3 regions of the Mesorhizobium sp. M0768 genome follow, and region 3 is predicted to be linked to each of the others. Evidence: riboswitches for the same ligand, from Rfam matches in the RefSeq annotation. Region 3 holds a riboswitch; each other region holds the start of a gene.
The links. Region 3 has a riboswitch for thiamine pyrophosphate ahead of NKI08_RS25760 (phosphomethylpyrimidine synthase ThiC). Riboswitches for the same ligand answer to the same signal wherever they lie in the genome.
Positions count from the first base shown of each region.

Region 1: linked by a shared signal. The riboswitch ahead of thiB (thiamine ABC transporter substrate binding subunit) and the one ahead of NKI08_RS25760 (phosphomethylpyrimidine synthase ThiC) in region 3 are both predicted to bind thiamine pyrophosphate.
Region 2: linked by a shared signal. The riboswitch ahead of thiC (phosphomethylpyrimidine synthase ThiC) and the one ahead of NKI08_RS25760 (phosphomethylpyrimidine synthase ThiC) in region 3 are both predicted to bind thiamine pyrophosphate.

Region 1 covers NZ_JAMYPD010000004.1:322,840-327,473, reverse strand. Annotated here, with positions in the region: gene NKI08_RS08265 (ABC-F family ATP-binding cassette domain-containing protein) at 1-1,374, opposite strand, end outside; gene NKI08_RS08260 (thiamine diphosphokinase) at 1,390-2,034, opposite strand; TPP riboswitch at 2,162-2,276, shown strand; gene thiB (thiamine ABC transporter substrate binding subunit) at 2,320-3,333, shown strand; gene thiP (thiamine/thiamine pyrophosphate ABC transporter permease) at 3,822-4,634, shown strand, end outside.
Region 2 covers NZ_JAMYPD010000015.1:21,703-26,336, forward strand. Annotated here, with positions in the region: gene NKI08_RS19385 (Fic family protein) at 135-1,679, shown strand; TPP riboswitch at 1,862-1,978, shown strand; gene thiC (phosphomethylpyrimidine synthase ThiC) at 2,083-3,918, shown strand; gene thiO (glycine oxidase ThiO) at 3,915-4,634, shown strand, end outside.
Region 3 covers NZ_JAMYPD010000025.1:15,686-20,319, forward strand. Annotated here, with positions in the region: gene NKI08_RS25755 (porin) at 867-2,024, shown strand; TPP riboswitch at 2,569-2,685, shown strand; partial or broken gene NKI08_RS25760 (phosphomethylpyrimidine synthase ThiC) at 2,790-3,347, shown strand; gene NKI08_RS25765 (Fic family protein) at 3,524-4,634, shown strand, end outside.

The DNA of each region.
Region 1 (4,634 bases), on a different contig from region 3:
GCTGACCAGGATCACCGTGCCGGCAAAGCCGGCGACCAATTCCTGCAGCAGCTCCAGCGTCTCCATGTCGAGGTCGTTGGTCGGCTCGTCGAGCACAAGCAGGTTTGCCGGCCGCGCCAAAACGCGGGCGAGGATCAGCCGCGCCCGCTCGCCGCCCGAAAGCTCGCGCACCGGCGTGCGCGCCTGTTCCGGCTTGAACAGGAAGTCTTTCATGTAAGAGACGACGTGGCGCTGCTCGCCATTGATGACGAGGTTCTCGCCGCGCCCGTCGGTGAGATACTGCGCCAATGTCTCCTGCGGGTCGACGGCTTCGCGCTTCTGGTCGAGCGTGGCGATCTCCAGATTTGTGCCGAGCCGCACCGTGCCCGCGTCCGGCTTCAATTCGCCGGTCAGCATCTTCAACAGCGTCGTCTTGCCGGCGCCGTTCGGCCCGACCAGACCGACGCGATCGCCGCGCTGGATTCGGGTCGAGAATCCCTTGACCACGGTCAGATCGCCAAAGGTCTTCTCGATGTTCTTGGCTTCGATCACCAGCTTGCCGGATTCGGCGGCGTCGCTGGCTGTCATCGTCGCCGCACCCTCGGCGCCGCGATGACCACGAAAGCGCTGGCGCATGGTCTGCAACTCACCGAGCCGGCGCATGTTGCGCTTGCGCCGCGCTGTCACGCCATAGCGCAGCCAGTGCTCCTCGCGCACGATCTGGCGACCGAGCTTGTGCTGCTCGCGCTCTTCCTCCTCCAGCACCGTGTCGCGCCATTCCTCGAAATAGCCAAAGCCCTTGTCGAGACGGCGGGTCTGGCCGCGGTCGAGCCAGATTGTGGCGCGTGACACGCGCTCGAGAAAACGGCGGTCATGCGAGATGACGACCAGTGCCGAGGAGGTGCGGGCAAGCTCCTCCTCCAGCCATTCGATGACCGAAAGGTCAAGATGATTGGTCGGCTCATCGAGGAGGAGAATGTCGGGCTCCGGCGCCATGACGCGGGCGAGGGCGGCGCGCCGCGCCTCGCCGCCGGAAAGGTCGTTCGGCCGTTCCTCGCCGGTCAGGCCGAGATGCTCCATCAGATAGGTGGCGCGGTAGGGATCGTCGGCGGGCCCGAGCCCCGCCTCGACATAGGCGCGGACGGTCGCAAAACCGTCCATGTCGGGCATTTGCGGCAAGTAGCGCACGGTTGCCGAGGGCTGGCGGAAGACTTCGCCATCCTGCGGTTCGATCAGCCCGGCGGCGATCTTGAGGAGCGTCGACTTACCAGAGCCGTTGCGGCCGACCAGGGCGATCTTGTCGCCAGCCGAGGCCGTCAGGGCGGCACCGTCGAGCAACGGCGTGCCGCCAAAGGTCAGCTTTATCCCGTCGAGATTGAGAAGTGGCGGCGCCATATCAGCTTTCTGGGCTCAGCTTTCCGGAAGAGGGTAGGGATGCGCGAGCAGCAGCGCGCGGCCGCTGGCCAGCGCGATTTCGAGCCGGCCATTGACCTCGTTGGAAATGGTCAGCGACGAGCCGAACGCAACCTCGACATGGTCGAGCGGCCATTTGGCGCCGGTGACGCTCAGGCCGGCGAGATCGGAGAAGCCGAGCACCGAAAACAGCGTGCCGTCGGCATAGTCGAAGCCAGTCTTTCCCGGCAGCAAGGGAATGCCTTCCTGTGCGCCGCTGGTCAAAAGCACTTCCGTCCCGCCTTCCGCCAGCCGGACGCTCAGCGCCAGATGCAGGAAGATGTGGTCGGTACGTTTGCCGCCGAAGGCGCCTGCGAGCACAAGGCTGGTCGCACCGCGTTCGAGCGCGGCGGCGATAGCGAGTTCACCGTCGGTCTTGTCTTTTTCGGCAGGAAACACCTGCCGTGGCACGGCGGCCAGATCCTCCGGCAACTCGGCAGGCACCGAATCGAAATCGCCGACCCAGAGTTCCGGCCTCAGGCCCAGCATACGGGCATGGCCGATGCCGGCGTCGGCGGCGATGACGCGCGAGCCTTCGACCTGGCGGTCGAGCAGCGGCGTGCGGATGAGATCGCCGCCAAGCAGGATGGTGAATGTGCTCATATCTCGTGGCCCTTACCAGCCCTGCCCCGGAAACGGAAGATGAAACGGCAGACGAAACGGAAGGCTGGGCTTTGGATGTCCGGCAAACTTCCGCTTGCGCAGCACTTCGGCCGGGCCTATGTGTCGCAACGCTCTAACGGGGTGCCGGACGCGATCTTCGCGGACCGGCTGAGAGGCAAGACTGCCAACCCGCTGAACCTGATCCGGTTTGTACCGGCGGAGGGATTAGACGTTTCGGACAGCCCGACGCCTCAATTCCTTTCAACGCGAACGAAGGAGGCGCCGATGCGCAGTTTTTTCCACTCTCTTGTCTCAATTGTCCTGGTTGCGGCATCCGCGCTCGCCCTGCCAGGGCAGGCATCGGCACAGGATAGACTGACGGTCTATACCTATGAAAGCTTCACCGCCGATTGGGGTCCGGGACCGGCAGTGAAGAAGGCCTTCGAGGCCGAATGCAGTTGCGTCGTCGAATTCGTCTCGGTCGCCGACGGCGTGGCGCTGCTCAACCGTGTGAAGCTGGAAGGCGCCGCGACCAAGGCCGATATCGTACTTGGCCTCGATACCAACTTAACCGCCGACGCCAAGGCAACCGGCCTGTTTTCGCCGCACGGCGCCGTCTCGGGCGTCAATGTACCGGGCGGCTGGAGCGACGATATTTTCGTGCCGTTCGACTATGGCTATTTCGCCGTCGTCTACGACACCGAAAAACTGAAGAGCCCGCCGAAGAGCCTCAGGGAATTGGTCGAGGGCGATGCCGGAGAGAAGATCGTCATCCAGGATCCGCGCACCTCGACGCCGGGCCTTGGCCTGCTGCTGTGGGTCAAGTCGGTCTATGGCGACAAGGCGCCGGAAGCCTGGGCCAAACTCAAGGCGAAGGTGCTGACGGTAACGCCGGGCTGGAGCGAGGCCTACGGCCTGTTCACCAAGGGCGAGGCGCCGATGGTGCTGTCCTACACCACCTCGCCGGCCTACCACATGGTCGCCGAAAACACCGAGCGCTACCAGGCGGCGTCCTTCGAGGAGGGCGAATATCTGCAGATCGAGGTTGCGGGGATCACCACCAAGGGCGCGAAGAACCCGCTGGCGGAAAAGTTCATTGCCTTCATGACCGGACCGAAATTCCAGGATGTCATTCCCGAAACCAACTGGATGTTCCCGGCCGGCAAAACCGACAAGCCGCTCAACCCGGCGTTCGACAAGCTGGTCAAGCCGACCAAGACCTTGCTGTTCAGCCCGGAAGACGTCGCGGCCAACCGCAAGGCCTGGGTCGATGAGTGGCTTGCGGCGATGAGCAGGTAGGGCTCAAGCCTCGTCGGATGTTTGCGCCAAGCCACCCCCCTCCGGCCTGCCGGCCATCTCCCCCTCAAGGGCACGGCTATCGCAGATGGAACGCCGAGGCTTTCGCTCTACGACGTACCCCCACCCCTAACCCCTCCCCACAAGGGGGAGGGAGACTTCCGTTGGCACTGACCTCGGCAAATTGTCTGCCTTTCGGCGCCAAAAGGGGAAGTAAGGGCATGCGGCAGCGTTCCCTCCCCCTTGTGGGGAGGGTTAGGGTGGGGGTCCAACTTCGTAAGAATCCAAATGCGATAGCCCTGCCCTCAAGGGGGAGATCGGCAGCTTTGTCGCCTCTCCTCGTCCTGCCACTTGTGAGATTGGCGAAGGCGGCTGAGTGCGCAATCTCCCCCCTTGAGGGGGAGATGGCCGGCAGGCCAGAGAGGGGTGGGCTCGGCCTTTGCCAGGTATTTCCTTCGATCTACGCCTGTCGTAGTGTCGGGTAGCGCGACATGCCTACGCGTCATCCGGCCGATCCCCGCGTCACTGCCGGCATCGTCGCGCTCGCCGCCATCGCGCTGCTGATCGGCGGTGCATTCGCCGGGCTCGTCGTCGAAGCCACACGCGACCTGTCCGGCGCCGCCTCCGCTTTCGATTCCTATCTCTTGCGCGTCGTCCGTTTCACGCTCTGGCAGGCTCTGCTGTCGACCCTGCTCTCCGTTGCACCGGCGCTGTTCGTCGCGCGCGCCCTGTCGCGGCATCCGCGTTTTTTCGGGCGAGGCTTCATCCTCCAGCTTTTCGCCGTGCCACTGGCGCTGCCGGCCATTGTTGCCGCACTCGGTGTCTTGGCGCTCTATGGCCGCGCCGGCTATTTTGCCGGCACGCTGGGCGCGCTAGGCGGCCAGAGCTGGCCCGGCATCTATGGCCTGTCGGGCATACTCGTTGCCCATGTCTTCTTCAACCTGCCGCTGGCGACGCGGCTGTTCCTGGAGGCGTTGCAGACCGTGCCGGCTAACCAATGGCGGCTGGCGAGCCAGCTTGGCATGGGGGCTGCGCCGGCCTTCCGGCTGATCGAATGGCCGCCGTTGCGTGCGGCCCTGCCGGGCGTTGCCGGGCTCGTTTTCATGCTGTGCATCACCTCCTTCACCATCGTGCTTACGCTCGGCGGCGGGCCGCGCGCGACGACGCTGGAGGTTGCCATCTACCAGGCGCTGCGTTTCGACTTCGACCCGGCGCGGGCGGTGACGCTGACCTTGCTGCAGATTGCCCTGACCTTCGTCGTCGTGCTGGCCTTGACGCGGCTTGGCGCCAATATGACCGGCGAC
Region 2 (4,634 bases), on a different contig from region 3:
CTTGATCGACCTCAGCACTGTTTTAGAATCGGTTTTCGGAAAATTTTTCTTGTGGCATCAATTTTCATGGGATAGGATCATTTTTCATAGGTTTTGCCGACTAAACCAAAATTCAATGGAAGGATTCGCGTTTCATGCCTGCGGTGCAACAGCACCAATTTTCAGGTCCTGTTACCGTTTTTCAGGAAATCCGCCTTCCTGAAACGGCGACCCCGGCCGGGTACAGCGCCCTGATCGGAGCCTACAGGCTCGCCGCGCCCTTGCCCCGTAGGTTGTTCGCCACTGGCGAGCATCATCGCATTACCGAACGGGATGGCTGGCGGATCATGACCCCCCGCCATGCCCCAAATCCTACCCTCGAAGGCCACCTGACCTTTGCGCTCAAGTACGAGGGACTGGACCTTGCCGTCCTCAAGCGGCTGTTCCAAGTGACCGGTCCCGCGCCGATCGAGGCGCTGGTCCGTGAAAGCCCGACCGGCAGTTATGCCCGCCGCATCTGGTTTTTATATGAATGGCTGAGGGACGCGCGTATCGATCTGCCGGACGCGGAGGCCGGACGATACATTCCGGTTGTCGATCCCGAGCTGCAGTGGCCCGGACCCGACAAGACCGCTTCGCGCTATCGCGTAAGGGACAATCTCCCCGGCACGCGTGAGTTCTGCCCTCTGGTGTTCCGCACCAAGATTCTCGAAAAATTCATCGGCCTTGAACTACCGCGGCGCGCGGAGGCAATCGTAGCGGACGTGCCGCGCGACCTCCTTGCTCGGACCGCCGCCTTTCTTTTGCTCAAAGACTCGCGATCAAGCTATGCGATCGAGGGCGAGCACCCGCCGCAAGATCGCATCCAGCGCTGGGGCCGCGCCATCGGCGAAGCCGGCCGCTGGCCGATCGATCGCGATGAGCTGCTGCGTCTGCAAAGAATTGTACTTGGTGACGCTCGTTTCGTAAGACTTGGCTTCCGAAAAGAAGGAGGTTTCGTCGGTGAGCATGATCGAGACAACGGTACGCCCTTGCCCGATCACATCAGCGCTCGGCCCGAGGACCTGCCGCGGCTAATCGATGGAATGGCGGCGTTCGATCAGGGCCCCGCGCAAAAGCTTGATGCAGTCGTAGCCGCCGCAATCCTCGCCTTCGGCTTTGTCTATATTCACCCGTTCGAGGACGGAAACGGCCGCATTCACCGCTACCTAATCCACCACGTCCTTGCCATGCGCGGCTTCAATCCGCCGGGAGTGGTCTTTCCCGTCTCGGCCGCGATCCTGGACCAGATCAACGAGTACAGGGGCGTGCTCGAGAGCTATTCGCAGCGCCTTCTGCCGTTGGTGGAATGGGAACCGACGCCGCAATTCAACGTCCGGGTGCTGAATGACACCGGTGATTTCTACCGGTTCTTCGATGCAACCCCGCACGCCGAATTCCTCTATGCTTGCGTTCAGCGGACGATCGAACGGGACCTTCCCGAGGAAACCGCATTTCTGCAGCGCTACGATCAGTTCCGGCAGCAGGTGGACGCCTTTATCGACATGCCCGAGCGGTTGACCGATCTGCTCTTCCGTTTTCTTCACCAGAATGATGGCCATCTATCGAACCGCGCGCGCGAGAAGGAATTCGCCGCGCTGACCAGTGACGAGGCAGGAAGAATCGAGGCGATCTACGCGCAAACCTTTGGTGCCCATTGAAGGTGTGATCATCAGGATCGATTTTTAGTCCGACGGTTTGCGATTCCCTTGTCCCTGCCTTCATCTCCGACGCTTGACTTGTCGCCGAGACATGCACGATTTTTTCCGCACGGTCTGACCGGCCGCCGATCAGCCGCGGCCAGAACGCGCTTGACAAACCGGAGCGGTCCCGTCCAACCTCACGCATTCACCAGGGGAGTCCCGGCAAGGGGCTGAGATACTGCTGGCTTTCGCGGCGCAGTGACCCGTTGAACCTGATCCAGTTCATACTGGCGTAGGGACGGTGCAAGCGCTTTGCGGGAGTTTACGCCCGAGGTCCTGTTTCGGCAGGTCGACAGAAGCGTCTTTTCATCCTTCCGGCACAGAACTGGGTCTCCAATGCAACGAGCAAAGGAGCCTCAAGATGAATGCCCTCACCCCCGCCGTCTCGACGGGACCGCTGCCTGCCTCACGCAAAATCCACAAATCCGGTACCATCCACCCGCAGCTCAGGGTGCCGATGCGCGAAATCTCCGTCCATCCGACGGCAGGCGAGCCGCCGGTGACCGCTTACGATCCGTCCGGCCCCTATACCGACCCGACTGTCGAAACCAGCATCGAAAACGGCCTTGCACGGCTTCGCCATGAATGGGTCACCGCGCGCGGCGATGTCGAAGCCTATGACGGCCGCCACGTCCGGCCAGAAGACAATGGGTTTGCGGCAGGCGAGCGCCTAACACCGGAATTTCCAGTCCGCAACCGGCCACTCCGGGCCCAGACCGGCAAGGCGGTGACACAGCTTGCCTATGCGCGCGCTGGCATCATCACGCCCGAAATGGAGTTCGTCGCCATCCGCGAGAACCTTGGTCGCGAGATCCTGCACGGCAAGCTTGAGCGCGACGGCGAGGCCTTCGGCGCGGCGATCCCCGACTTCGTCACGCCTGAATTCGTCCGCCACGAGGTGGCGCGCGGACGCGCGATCATTCCCGCCAACATCAATCATCCCGAGAGCGAACCGATGATCATCGGCCGCAATTTCCTGGTCAAGATCAACGCCAATATCGGTAACTCCGCCGTCACATCGTCGATGGCTGAAGAGGTCGAAAAGATGGTGTGGGCGATCCGCTGGGGCGCCGACACGGTGATGGATCTGTCGACCGGCCGCAACATCCACAACATCCGCGAATGGATCGTCCGCAACTCGCCGGTGCCGATCGGCACGGTGCCGCTCTACCAGGCGCTCGAGAAAGTCGGCGGCATTGCCGAGGATCTTACCTGGGAGGTTTACCGCGACACGCTGATCGAACAGGCCGAACAGGGCGTCGACTATTTCACCATCCACGCCGGCGTGCGGCTGCATTACATCCCGCTGACCGTTAACCGGGTCACGGGTATCGTCTCGCGCGGCGGCTCGATCATGGCAAAATGGTGCCTGCACCATCACCGGGAAAGCTTCCTCTACGAGCACTTTGCGGAGATCTGCGACATCTGCCGCGCTTATGACGTCTCCTTCTCGCTCGGCGACGGCCTTCGTCCCGGCTCGATTGCCGATGCCAACGACGCGGCGCAATTCGCCGAGCTGGAAACGCTCGGCGAGCTGACGCAGATCGCCTGGGCGAAAGATTGCCAGGTGATGATCGAGGGGCCCGGCCACGTGCCGATGCACAAGATCAAGGCGAACATGGACAAGCAGCTCGCCGTCTGTGGCGAGGCGCCGTTCTATACGCTTGGACCGCTGACGACCGACATCGCGCCGGGCTACGACCACATCACTTCCGGCATCGGCGCGGCGATGATCGGCTGGTTCGGAACGGCCATGCTCTGCTACGTCACGCCCAAGGAGCATCTCGGCCTTCCCGACCGCGATGACGTCAAGACCGGCGTGATCACCTACAAGATCGCAGCGCACGCGGCCGACCTGGCGAAGGGCCACCCGGCGGCGAAAGTCAGGGATGACGCCCTTTCCCGCGCGCGCTTCGAGTTCCGCTGGGAGGACCAGTTCAACCTGTCGCTCGACCCCGAAACCGCACGGTCCTTCCACGACCAGACCTTGCCCAAGGAGGCGCACAAGCTGGCGCATTTCTGCTCGATGTGCGGACCGAAATTCTGCTCGATGCGTATCTCTCACGACATCCGCGCCGAGGCACAGAAAGAGGGCATGGCGGCGATGGCGGCGAAATACCGCGAGGGCGGCGATCTCTACGTGCCAGCGGACGAGACCGGCGCACCGCTCACGCCTCAGCCAGGTAAGCCGTCATGAAGGTGCTGATAAAGGGGGCCGGCGTCGCCGGCCTCACCGTCGCCTTCGAACTCGCCGCCCGCGGCGCGACGGTCACGGTCGCCGAGATCCGGCATGGCCTTGGAGGCAATGCGTCGTGGTTCGCCGGCGGCATGCTGGCGCCATGGTGCGAGCGTGAAAGCGCCGAGCAGCCGGTGCTGGACCTTGGACGTGACGCTGCCGACTGGTGGGATGCGGTGCTGCCGGGTCAGGTGACACGGGGCGGAACACTTGTCGTGGCCGCCCCGCGCGATGCCGGCGAGCTCGACCGCCTCGCCAGCCGCACGTCGGGCCATCGGCGTGTCGACGAAGACGAAATTGCGCTCCTGGAGCCCGACTTAGCCGGCCGCTTTCGCCGCGGATTGCTCTTTCCCGATGAGGGCCATCTCGATCCGCGCCAGGCGATGGCAGCACTTCATGACAAGCTCGCAGCCATGGGTGTCAAATTCCACTTCGGCACCGACGCCCGGCATGTTTCCGGTTTCGATCGTCAGATCGATTGCACGGGAATGGCAGCCGCCGATGACAGGCTTCGCGGCGTTCGCGGCGAAATGCTGATCCTAAACACGCCAGACTTCTCGCTGTCGCGCCCGGTCCGGTTGCTGCATCCGCGCTTTCCGCTCTATGCGGTACCGCGTGCCGACGCCCAGTTCATGATCGGTGCGACGATGATTGAAAGCCGGTCCGCCAGACCGGTC
Region 3 (4,634 bases):
CACCGTTTGGTTCCACCATCCCTTCCCTTCAGCCTGCGCCTGGTCGAGTAGATTCTGCTGAGCGCGGCTGCCGCATCCAACGAGATAACACGGCGTTGGGACCAGACTTTGCTCGCCAGCTAGCGCAGCCCCATAGTGATCTCTGGCATCTCGATGAGCTCGTTGTGTGAATTGCTGGCAAGAAGCATTAGCTGTGGCGCGCCGTCTATCAGGACGAGAGGCTGCTCGACGCGACCGTCAGGTCGGCCGCAATGCCAAGGCCGGCGCGCCTACTGACTCCGTGGTGGAGGCAAGGCTGCGCGTTCAGCGCGTGATTACCGATCATCGCGCTCGCCAAAATGACGGCGTCGTACCGAGCGGTGCCGCCGCATGATGTCTGAACGTCGGGGCTCACAGCAAACAAAGCTGTCGCGATTGAACGAAACTGTCGCGAAGCGAACAGACGAACCGTAGCGGAAACGTTTGCCGTTCGTGCTTGGGTTGATCCGCAAGGCAAAAAGGAAGGAAGAGCGAACCAAGGTCCGCCGGCACACTTGAGCTTCAAGCCGCAGCTGCGTGGTCAGGATGGCACGTCATTTGCAGTAGAAGCCTTTGTGACGGCCCGCCCACAACTAGCGGAGATGACGGGGATGATTTGTACAGAAATGTTGGATGGCGTCGTTTCGGCGATTATTATATTTGTAATAACAATCGCATATTTGTAACAATAACACCCAATCATATTCTCAATTTCTGATGAATATCTGGCGTGACGAGCGCATCAAAACTGCTCAAATTCAACTCAATGCGCATCGTTATCGACTGTTTCCTTAGCAATAGTTCATCACTGACGTCCATTCCTTTTACTCTTTGAACGGAGATCAACAATGAACATTAGGAGCCTCCTCCTCGGCTCAACTGCGGCACTGATTGCCGTTTCCGACGCTCGCGCCGTGACCGCCGTTGCCGAGCCTGACCCGACTGAGTACGTTAAAGTCTGCGACGTCTACGGCTCGGGCTACGTCTACATTTCAGGCACTGAGACCTGCGTGCGCATCGGCGGCTATGTCCGTTACGACGTCGGCTTGGGCCATGTCGGATTGGTTGATCACGCAAGAACCTCGGATGTGAGGACTGGTGAGGATCAGGGCACATGGCAAAACAACACGCGCTTCACATTGAAAACTTGGACCGGCCAGGAGACCGAACTCGGCACGTTGAAGACCTACACCGAAACCCGCATGAACTTCGGCAACCGCGGCGCTTCGGTTTCGGACAGTTCTCGGCCCTATGCCTTCAACGGAGACAGCACTTTGAATTTCGCCTGGATTCAGCTTGGTGGCCTCCGAGTTGGTAAGGACTGGTCGGCCTTCGACATGTTTATTGGCGGCGCGGGTGACGTACTCAACCAGACGCCGGTTCCGTACGGCCCTTTCGATACCAATGTGGTTCAGTATTACTTCGACGTCGGGAACGGCTTTTCGGCCGTGGTTTCGCTCGAAGAAGGCTCGGGCGTGGTCGGCACAATCGACAGCTACGCTCCGCACGTAGTCGGCGGCTTGAAATACACACATGGCTGGGGCGCGATCACCGGCGTTGCCGCTTACGATAGCAACTACGAATCGGTGGCCGCCAAGGTCCGTGTCGACATCAATGTCACCAACAAACTGTTGCTGTTCGGAATGTTCGGCTACGGTTCCAGGGGCAAGCTGAACGACGACTCCACGAACGCGATCGACGCTCATGGTCGCGGCTTCTATAAGATTTGGGGCGGGAACTGGGCTTTCTGGGCTGGCGCCGCTTACGAGCTCAACGAGACAACTTCGTTCAAGCTTCAGCTCTCCGGTGATCAGCTCAAGAACCATGGTGTCGCTGCAAACGTCGCTTATGCGTTTCTTCCAGATCTCACAGTTACGGCGGAACTCGACTATGGCCGATACGGTAACTTCGCCGTCGGCAAGCTGGACGCTTCCAACGTGAATTGGACCAACGCCAACAAGAAGAGCAGTGTCGGCGGAATCCTGCGTTTCGAACGCTCATTCTAACGGATGAAAGGGTTGAGCTCCGAGATCCGGTTGAGCGGACCAATCCCGCAACACTCCAAGAGAACGTCGCATGGAACCTCACGAGATTGGAGCCTCGATCTCGGGGCCGGACGATGTTTCATATCAGATCTGGTCCGGATGATCGCGCAGGCGATATTCATCGCTGTGTTTTGATCTGCAGCTCTTTCATTTCCTCATCCCTTCCGCCCGCTTGACGGACCCTGCCATCCAGCAGTACCCGGCCAGGTTTCAGGTCCGAACTTGAAGGCCCAGTCGGGTCAGGACGTGTTCGACTTGTTGAGCGATTGTGGGGGTGCGGCCCGACGCACTTGAAAATCGCAAATGGATCGCCTCCGTTCAGCCATCCCCGCGGAAATTCGGGCGCGAGAGAACAAGCTCCAGAGCATAAGCGAGGCTGATCGAGGAACAGACGATTCTCAGGCGACGCTCCATCCGATCTTGCGCCTGGCCGAGACGATCGCCCGACGATCACCGGCGCGGGCCGAATGCGCTTGACGAGATAGTTCCGGCCCGCTCAATTTGAGGCATTCACCAGGGGAGTCCCGGCAAGGGGCTGAGATACTGCTGGCTTTCGCGGCGCAGTGACCCGTTGAACCTGATCCAGTTCATACTGGCGTAGGGACGGTGCAAGCGCTTTGCGGGAGTTTACGCCCGAGGTGCTGTTTCGGCAGGTCGACAGAAGCGACTTTTCATCCTCCCGGCACAGAACTGGGTTTCCAATGCAACGAGCAAAGGAGCCTCAACATGAATGCCCTCAGCCCCGCCGTCTCGACGGGACCGCTGCCTGCCTCACGGAAAATCCATAGGTCCGGCGTCCTCTATCCGCACATCAAAGTGCCGATGCGCGAAATCTCCGTCCACCCGACGGCCGGCGAACCGCCCGTCACCGTCTACGATCCGTCCGGCCCCTATACCGACCCGACTGTCGAAACCAGCATCGACAAGGGCTTTGCCCGGCTTCGCCACGAGTGGATCTTGGCGCGCGGCGATGTCGAGGCCTATGAAGGCCGCCATGTCCGGCCGGAAGATAATGGATTCGCAGCGGGCGAACGCCTGACGCCGGAATTTCCCGTGCGCAACCGGCCGCTCAGGGCCAGGTCGGGCAAGGCAGTGACCCAGCTTGCGTATGCGCGCACCGGCATCATCACCCCCGAAATGGAATTCGTCGCCATCCGCGAGAACCTCGGCCGCGAGATCCTTCGAGGCAAGCTGCAGCGCGACGGCGAAAGCTTCGGCGCAGCCATTCCCGATTTCGTCACGCCGGAATTCGTCCGAGAAGAGGGAGCTGGGTCTCGGCCCATCCGGGTAACGATCCTTCGCGCGGCTACGGAAACGATCGCACTTGCCGATTATCGCATAAAAAACTTGTTATCGCACGACTTAAAAAACTTGCAACTCCACAGCATCATTGACTTGTCGCCTATCAGCACTATATACTTGTAATCGCACAGCTCTAAAAAAGTTGCAAAGGCACGGCCATGGCCAAGCCCCATGAAAAACTCGCTGTATCACTGGCCGTCCTCAAAGAGCTGCAGGAGGGTGGGCGGCGCATATTCAAATCAGATGAGCTGACCCGCGTCCACCGGGAGCGGCTGCTGCAGAACGGGTTCCTGCGCGATGTTATCAAAGGCTGGCTCATGTCGACCGGCCCGCAGGCACAGCAGCAAGACACCACCCCCTGGTACGCGAGCTTCTGGGAGTTCTGCTCCCTTTACTGCAATGATCGGTTCGGCAAGGACTGGTTCCTGTCACCGGAGCAGTCGCTGCTTCTGCACGCGGAAGCGCCCACTATTCCGCCTCAGGTGGTGGTGAACACCCCCAAAGGCACGAATAACAAAATCGACCTGCTGTTCGGCACTTCGCTCTATGACCTCAAGGTCAAGGAGATGCCGGCCGAACTGACAGAGAAAAACGGCCAGCGCGTGTTCACTGTCGAGGCCGCCCTTACCCGGGTGCCGGAAGCGTTCTTCCAGCGCGCCCCTATCGAGATGCAGATCGCCATGGCGTCGGTGCGCGACGTATCAACCGTTCTGGCCCTGCTGCTTGATGGCGGCCATTCCGCCGTGGCGGGACGGCTTGCGGGGGCCTTCCGTCGCGTAGGACGCGACTCCTTTGCCGATGAAATCGTGGCCGCCTTCAAAGCCGCCGGCTATGACGTGCGCGAATCCGATCCGTTCGCGGGACAAATTGGAGTGACAACCATTGCGGCGGGCGTACCGCCGTTGGTCGCCCGCCTGCGCGCGATCTGGCAATCGCAGCGCGAAGCCATCATCGAGATATTCCCGAAGGCACCCGGACTGCCGTCCGACAAAGACGCCTATATGAAGTTCGTCGAGGATATCTACGAAAGCGACGCCTACCATTCGCTGTCGATAGAAGGGTACAGCGTCACCCCGGAACTCATCGACCGGGTGCGCGAGGGGAGCTGGAATCCGGAGATTGATGAAGAGGACCGCAAGAACCGGGATGCGCTTGCCGCGCGTGGCTACTACCTCGCATTCCAGAAGGTCAAAGACTCTGTTGCCGCGATCATCAACGGCAAGCCAGCCGGCGCGTTGACGCGGGACACTCACCGGGAGTGGTACCGGG